One region of the Priestia aryabhattai genome, then DNA from elsewhere that is predicted to be linked to it. Evidence: riboswitches for the same ligand, from Rfam matches in the RefSeq annotation. Region 1 holds a riboswitch; the other holds the start of a gene.
What was found. A riboswitch is a leader RNA that binds a small molecule or an ion and turns the genes downstream of it on or off. The one in region 1 is predicted to bind cyclic di-AMP.
Positions count from the first base shown of each region.

Region 2: it holds a riboswitch for cyclic di-AMP, as region 1 does, so the genes downstream of both, M3225_RS02455 (APC family permease) here and M3225_RS27855 (cation:dicarboxylate symporter family transporter) in region 1, are expected to answer to the same signal.

Region 1 is NZ_JAMBOQ010000017.1:18,281-22,469, forward strand. It holds gene ytvI (sporulation integral membrane protein YtvI) at 1-597, opposite strand, end outside; gene M3225_RS27855 (cation:dicarboxylate symporter family transporter) at 811-2,070, opposite strand; cyclic di-AMP (ydaO/yuaA leader) riboswitch at 2,177-2,316, opposite strand; gene M3225_RS27860 (undecaprenyl-diphosphate phosphatase) at 2,590-3,414, opposite strand; gene M3225_RS27865 (hypothetical protein) at 3,873-4,163, shown strand.
Region 2 is NZ_JAMBOQ010000001.1:468,249-472,437, reverse strand. It holds gene glnA (type I glutamate--ammonia ligase) at 1-452, shown strand, start outside; gene M3225_RS02460 (N-acetylmuramoyl-L-alanine amidase) at 1,185-2,213, shown strand; cyclic di-AMP (ydaO/yuaA leader) riboswitch at 2,405-2,545, shown strand; gene M3225_RS02455 (APC family permease) at 2,706-4,189, shown strand, end outside.

The DNA.
Region 1 (4,189 bases):
TTGGATAAGCTGAGTGATGACAACTTGTAGCTTATATTTCGTTTCCTCTGTTAAGAATGACTTAATTTTATTTTTAATAGCAGGCAGCTCAAGGCTGATAAATACAAGCGCTACTAAATAAATAAGAAACTCTAATAGAAACCCAGGAACAGTAGCGGCAAAGCTAATGATGATTTCCACGGTACTTTTTAATAGAGAATCTAATGAATTTACGGTTTTTTCAAGCGTGCGCTCGATAGAAGAAATCACTTCTGTAGGAAGAGCGTTTGAATAGTACTTCCACTTAATAATAGTTGGATAAATCGCGGTTTCATAGATTTCTTTTACAAATGAAGGCGCTATTTTTGAAAGAGCAACCACTTGCGTAACGATTGTTCGAACAATAAAAAAACCAATAAGTATGAGCGAAACAACATATAAAATGAAGGTCATAAGCACTGCATAGACTCTCTTCATTTTAAAAGATTGATGCAATTTTTGAACAATACCCTCAAGTGCTAATGCTGTTAATAAAGCAAATACAATCGGTAAACTGTAAGGGATTAACACACATACGATTACTATCGAGGCGATGACCCATATTCGCTTTTTCCACATACTCTACTATCCCCCTACTAGCTAAGCTATCTCTATATTTACTGATAAAGAAAGGAACCAGTGACTGCTTTTATGTAAAAATAAAATTTGGATATTTTTATACCTGATGTTACATATTATAGGGTCAATTTCCATAATAATAAAGGAATTATTATGAAAAAAGCTACTTATTCTAATTTTTTGAATAGAATAAGTAGCTTTTTAATTTATAAATTAGCCGGCCCTCATGACCTCTGTACCTTTTTTAGGGTCAAATTTGCCTTCAGATTTAGACATTACAATTGCTGCTAGTGTGTTTCCTACTAAGTTAACAACCGTACGTGCCATATCCATGATTCTGTCTACTCCAGCAATGAAGGCTAATCCTTCTGCCGGAACACCGATTGTTCCAAGAGTAGCTAGTAATACAACAAATGATGTTCCTGGCACTGCAGCCATTCCTTTAGATGTAACCATCAATACAAGAATGAGCGTCAGCTGTTGAACGATCGTTAAATCAATACCATACACCTGTGCTAAGAATAACGCTGCAATCGCTTGATAAAGAACGGAACCATCTAGGTTAAAGGTATAACCAATTGGTACAACGAACGATACGATAGCTTTTGGACAGCCCATCTTTTCAAGTTTTTCCATAATACGTGGAAGAACCGTCTCAGAACTAGATGTACTGTATGCTAACAATAGTTCATCTTTCATATAGCGGAATAAGTGGAAGATATTAATTCCTGCCCATTTCGCGATTCCTCCTAATACAACAAGTAGGAAGAAAATTAACGCTAAGTAAACCAAGATAACAAGCTTTCCTAATGAAAGGAGTGAATCTAAGCCGAATTTTGAAACCGTTACACCAATTAAAGCAAATACACCAATTGGAGCCACTTTCATTACAAGGTTTACCACGTGAAACATTGCATGAGAAACGCCGTCGAAGAATTGTACAACTGGCTTTCCTCTTTCTCCAATTGCCGCTACTCCAAGGGCAAATAATACTGTAAAGAAGATAATTGCTAGCATATCTCCTTCAACAATTGATTGAAAAAAGTTTGTCGGAACAATGTGTAAGAATGTTTCAGCCACTGACTTTCCTTCTTGCTGTTCGGATGTTTCAACGTATTGTGAAATATCACTTTTCTGTGCTGAATGAATGTCTACACCTTGTCCAGGATGGAAGATATTAGCGATTAATACACCGATTACGATTGCAAAAGTCGTAATAATTTCAAAATAGAGAATTGTTTTAACGCCAAGTTTTCCGACCTGTTTACCGCTACCTGCTCCTGCAACTCCAACAACTAAGCTTGAGATAACAATTGGAATAACAATCATCTTAATTAATCTTAAAAATAAGTCTCCTAGCGGCTGTAGGTATGTTACTACACGCGGATCATTAAACCAAATTACCCCTACAAGAACACCGAGGATTAATCCGGTAAAAATCTGCGTAGCCAAACCAAAACGAATTTTTTTCATAGATGTACCTCCCCAAAGATGTATGACATTTGTATATATTTTTCTGAAAAAACAAAAAAAGGCTATTCTTAAGAAAGAACAGCCTTTTACTTACGCTATTTTGGGCTCTTTCTCTCAATAAAGCAAACGGGGTTAACTGTCGGATTCGGAATTGAGAGTTTCCTACCTTTTGTAAGGATTCACCCCAAGGCAGCTTCACTGCCGATAATGATTCCCCCGCTCTATACGATTAAGCTTATTATTCAGTTTTTATAAAATTAAAACGATCTATACGTTGTCATACGTTTTTTACAGTCAATAAAACTAAACAGAAGTCTTACTTTTACTTAACTTTATACTGCACAAATATTAATTTACTATTTTTCGACACGTTTTGTCAATACCCATGTTTATAAAACGCTTTCAAAAGACGATAATATATATTTATGCAAAAAAGCTATTGCAATGCTGCAATAGCTTTTTCTTGCTTTTTAAGTCTCTATTAGAAGTTTAAACGACTAATAAACACGCTTTTTTATTTTATAAAAATACAAAATATAGAATAGCTGCTAAAATAATTCGATAAATCGCAAATGGTACTAATTTGATACGATTAATTAATTTTAGGAAAAAGCGAATTGATACCAGCGCAAAAATAAAGGCGCTTATAAAACCGGCAATAAAAAACGGTAGTGCATCTGATGTGAAATACTGCCAGTTTTTAATCAATGAAAGTCCGCTTGCTCCTGCCATGATTGGCACTGCCATAATAAACGTAAAGTCTGCGGCTGCTTTATGGCTCATTCCAAGAAGAACCCCTCCTGAAATCGTTGAACCTGAACGAGAAAAACCTGGCCAAAGAGCAATACATTGAAACAGTCCTATACCAAGTGCTTGTCCATAAGTCATTTGGTCCACCGTCTCTACGCGCGGACGTTTAGGTCCAAACAAATCTGCTAGAATCATTAATACAGCTCCGACCACTAAGCCAATTAGCACCGTATTTAAAGAAAACAAATGCTCATCAATGTAATCATCAAACAAAAGTCCTAACACTCCTGCCGGTAACAGACCAACAATTACCTGCATTAAATTCAAGCGATTTGTCGGTCCAATTGGAGCAGCTGATTTTTTTCCCAGTCCTAATAAATTAATAAAACGATCTTTAAAAATAACAACTACTGCTAAGATCGACCCTAGCTGAATAACAATTTTAAATGTATTAGCTACTGGAGATGAAAATAATTCTTTTGAATTTAACCACAGGTCATCGACAATAATCATATGCCCAGTTGACGAAACAGGAGCAAACTCTGTTAAACCTTCTACAATCCCTAAAATGATTGCTACAATAATTTCCCACATAAAGCTATGTACCTTGCCTTTCTTTCAAATTAATAAGCTTATCGCTTCATTTTACATGCTCAACTATTTTCCTATTTTGACACTTGCTTTTTTATCATAATTGTTAAAACTATGAAATACAATGTGTATTTGCAAAAAGATAAGAATCTTTAATAATTTGTAATAAAAAGCTTAAATGCTATAACTTAAAAATACGATATCAGCTTTTATTTATTTTAGAAAGTAGTCATTATGTTCTGTATAAATTCCGGTCTCTTAGCTAAAAATGAATCATCTAGACTATTTTTCTTTGATGTGAAAAAATGACTAAATCATTATGTTTTTTCCATCCCTCTTTACTGTCATCTATCATTTTAATCAACTAGTGCTTGCTTATACGACATATCCCCTAAGTAATTTGAAACTTTTTTCTCTCCTTTCTCGTATATAGTAGTATCTTTTTTAGGAGGCTTTTTACTATGAATGGAAATGTACGTACAATGAAATGGGTCACTGCTGGGTATGAAGCCTTGCTGGGAATTCCTTTAATTGGCGCGGGGATTGTTATGGGCTTTAGTTATACTCCTCTTTTTATTGGATTTATTCTTCATGCTATCACACTAATTTTAGCTAATAGACGAGGGTTATCTGCTTATGGAAACATACTAGGGATTGTTACCTCACTGGTTGCTTGGATTCCATTTTTAGGGTTTATCATGCATATTATTACAGCTATTGTGATTGCAATCGACGCTGCTAGACAACGCTAATTGTCTAGCTTTTTTTATTTAAGGGT
Region 2 (4,189 bases), on a different contig from region 1:
CTTATAAGCGTCTAGTACCTGGATATGAGGCTCCTTGTTATGTTGCATGGTCTGCACGCAACCGTAGCCCATTAATCCGTATCCCAGCTTCTCGTGGCGTAGGAACTCGTGTTGAGGTACGTAGCGTAGACCCAGCTGCTAACCCATACTTAGCAATGGCTGTTCTGTTAAAAGCTGGTTTAGATGGAATCAAGAACAATCTTGAAGCTCCAAAACCTATCGATCGTAATATCTATGTAATGACAAAAGAAGAGCGTGTTGAAGAAGGTATCGTAGATTTACCTGCAACACTAGCTCAAGCTTTAGATAGCTTCCAATCAAACGAAGTTATGGTTGCTGCTTTAGGTGAACACTTAGCAGAGCATTTCGTTGAAGCGAAAGAAATCGAATGGGATATGTTCCGTACACAAGTTCATCCTTGGGAACGTGACCAATATATGAGCCAATATTAATTTTTAAAAGTCTGAGAGATCGTTTATACATTCTCTCAGACTTTTTTATTTTTCAAAATGAATGACATTCTGCATAAGTAAATTGAATATATAGCTTGTTTATAATAAAGCTGCCTGTCGTACAATTTACGGTGGGCTTTTTTATTGTTTCGTTACATACAAGAAAGAATTGGTTTACATAAATCAAAACGGATGAGCTTTTTGTCTCATTGAATCTATAAGTAAAAGTAGTGTATAACAGATAGTGAGATTGTTTATGTGTTCACTCTGCACTGTATTTCAGTATAACTTCAGAGAATTTTCAGCTAATCATAGTATCGTTAGAAAATACTGTTGGAGAGGGATGGAATAAAAATGAAAGAAGGAAATTTCTTTAAAGGTTTAGTGATAGGAATATTGATAAGCATTCCAATTTGGATTATTCTCATTGTCATAGGTGTACTGCTTTTTAAATAGACCCTACCGTTATCATAATAGAATAGACAAAACTTCCCTCTTAGTGTATACTTTAAATGAAAATGATAATTATTATCATTTAATCAACGAATCAACACTCTGCATATAGCTGTCACTCCTTGAGAGCTATCCCTATTCAATATTCTGTCTATAAAGCAGAATACCCGCTGCCTTTGAACAGCGGGCCTTTTTTTAGTAATTTTCTACTTAGTAGGCTAGTATACGTAGCACTTTTTGCCCTCACGCATATGTTAACAATAAGGAGGAACAAGTAATATGAAAAAAATCTATCTTGATGCAGGACATGGTGGGGCAGATACAGGAGCAGTTGGAGCGAACGGACTATATGAAAAAAACTTAGTTTTAAAAATTCAACAATATTTAATAAGCTATTTAAATAGCACTTACAGTGACTTTACGATTAAAACCACCCGTACCACAGATACTTTTTTATCTTTATCTCAGCGCGCTTCTCAAGCTAATTCGTGGGGAGCAGATGCATTTATGTCTATTCACGTAAATGCTGGTGGAGGAACAGGTTACGAAGATTATGTTTATCGAAGCGCTAGCAATGCTAGTAAAACGTTTCAATCAATTGTACACGGCCAAGTACAGCCAACGCTGCTGTCGTATAATCATCCGAATCGCGGACGAAAATCAGCCAATTATGCGGTGCTTCGCTTAACAAATATGCCTGCAGTACTCACTGAAATTGCATTTATTGATAACAGGACAGATGCAGCACTTCTTCAAAATGCAGCATTTTTAAAAAGCATGGGTGAATCGTATGCAAAAGGAATTGCCGTATATTTAAATTTACCTCGTCGTGCAGTTCCAACACCAACACCAATTCCAAACCCTTCACCTTCTGAACCGAGTACAAAAACGTATACGATCAAGCAAGGAGATACGCTGTACAGTATTGCACAGAAGTACGGAATAACAGTACAAGCGCTTCAAGAAGCGAATACAGGGCTTTCTGATCCTTTAACACTACAAGTTGGAAAAACGATTGTTATTCCTTCCGGAACTTCACCAACTCCATCACCAACACCACCTTCTGAACAATATCCACTTCCAAATGGAATTTTAAAACAAGGTGATTCTGGAGAAGCTGTGAAACAGCTTCAGAGAGCATTAAACGCGGTTAATTTTAAAGTAGGGTCAGTAGACGGAATATATGGAGTTCAAACGAAAGATGCAGTAAGACGTTTTCAGCTTGTGTATCTCCCTTATGATGTAGATGGCATTTATGGTCTTCAAACGAAAAACAAGCTAGCAACCGTTCTAAAAGCAAAAAGTTAAAGTGAGAAGGTCTTCTGTAAGCAGTCAGAAGGCCTTTTATTTTCCTGTTAAAAGCGCCTTAAGCACTATTTTATTGTTTACGTAAAATAATGCTTTACAAACCAATTGTACGGGAGTATATTATCTAAGAATAAAGGATAGTTATGAAAGAAACATGTTATCAATCATACCCTTTAACCAAAAATTATATTGGCCTGTGATCGCTTAATTCGTCAGAAGTGGGGGACCCAAATTTGTGCATTGTCACTTGGGGTGAATCCTTTTTAAAAGGTAGGGCTACTCTCATAGCCCGAATCCGACAGCTAACCCCATAAGCGTTTTGGAGAGGAGGTTTAAGCTGTGTAAAAACGCTGAGAACCCTTAGTGTTTTTTTTGTGCGCTTTTTTAACATAAAAAGGTATTTTTTAGGGACAATACCATTTATTATTGAACTTGTAACGGAGCTTAGCAACAAATAGCAATGTAGCTAAGCGATTATCGGAGGGAAATTACGTGAACTATTCAGTTCTCAAAAGATTATTGATTGGAAAGCCGCTTAAAACAAAAGAGTTAGGCGATCAAAAGCTTAGTAAGCTTAAAGCGCTGGCTATTTTATCATCAGATGCCTTATCTTCAGTAGCGTATGGAACAGAACAGATTTTAATTGTACTTGCAACAGTCGGAGTCCTTGCCTATTGGTATTCGATTCCAATTGCGCTTGGGGTATTGGTGCTGCTGACGGCTTTAATTCTTTCATATCGTCAAATTATTTATGCATATCCTCAAGGCGGAGGAGCTTATATTGTTTCTAAAACCAATTTAGGAGAAAATCCTGGGCTTATCGCTGGGGGATCACTGTTAGTAGATTATATTTTAACAGTTGCTGTGAGCGTCTCAGCAGGAACGGATGCTTTAACTTCGGCTTTTCCAGCGCTGCATCATTATAACGTAGTAATTGCGTGTTTGCTGGTGATTTTTATTACCGTCTTAAATTTACGAGGTGTAACAGAATCCGCTTCTGTATTAGCTTATCCGGTTTATTTATTTGTTATTGCTCTTATTTTGTTAATAGCGGTGGGCTTCTTTAAAATAGCGACAGGTCAAGTTTCACCTGAGCTTCATACATCCCTTGGTACAGTGGTGCCAGGTATTAGTTTATTTTTATTATTAAAAGCTTTTTCGTCAGGCTGTTCGGCATTGACAGGTGTAGAAGCTATTTCAAATGCGGTGCCTAACTTTAAAGAGCCAGGTGCAAAAAATGCTGTTCATACATTAATGCTGATGGGCGGTATTCTAGCCGTTTTATTTTCTGGAATCACGTTTTTAGCTTATTGGCTTGGAATTTCTCCAAAAGCAGATGAAACTGTTGTATCACAAATTGCATCGAGTGTGTTTGGAAGAAATGGATTTTATTATTTTATTCAAGGCACAACAGCTCTAATCCTAGTGCTAGCGGCAAATACGGGCTTTTCAGCTTTCCCTTTGCTGGCTGTAAACTTATCGTCTGATAAATACATGCCAAGAATGTTTCAAATTCGTGGCGATCGACTAGGCTATTCAAATGGAATTGTGACGCTTGGAATTGCTTCTATTGTCTTAATTGTAGCTTTTAAAGGAGCGACGGAACAATTAATTCCTCTTTATGCAGTTGGGGTGTTCATTCCATTTACGCTTTCTCAAACAGGCATGATTGTCAAATGGCTTAGAGAAAAGCCGGCCGGCTGGCAAGGAAAGCTAACCATCAACTTAATTGGTGCGCTCATTACATTAACTGTATTAATTATTTTGTTTACAACGAAGTTTTCACAAGTATGGTCCGTGCTAGTTTTCTTGCCGATTATTGTCTATATTTTTCATCGAATTCATACGCATTATGAATCGGTAGGAGAGCAGCTTCGTATTAAACAAGGAGAAAAGATTGGAAAGCTTGAAGGAAGTGTGGTCATTGTTCCTGTAGCAGGAATGACAAAGGTAGTAGAAAATTCATTAAATTATGC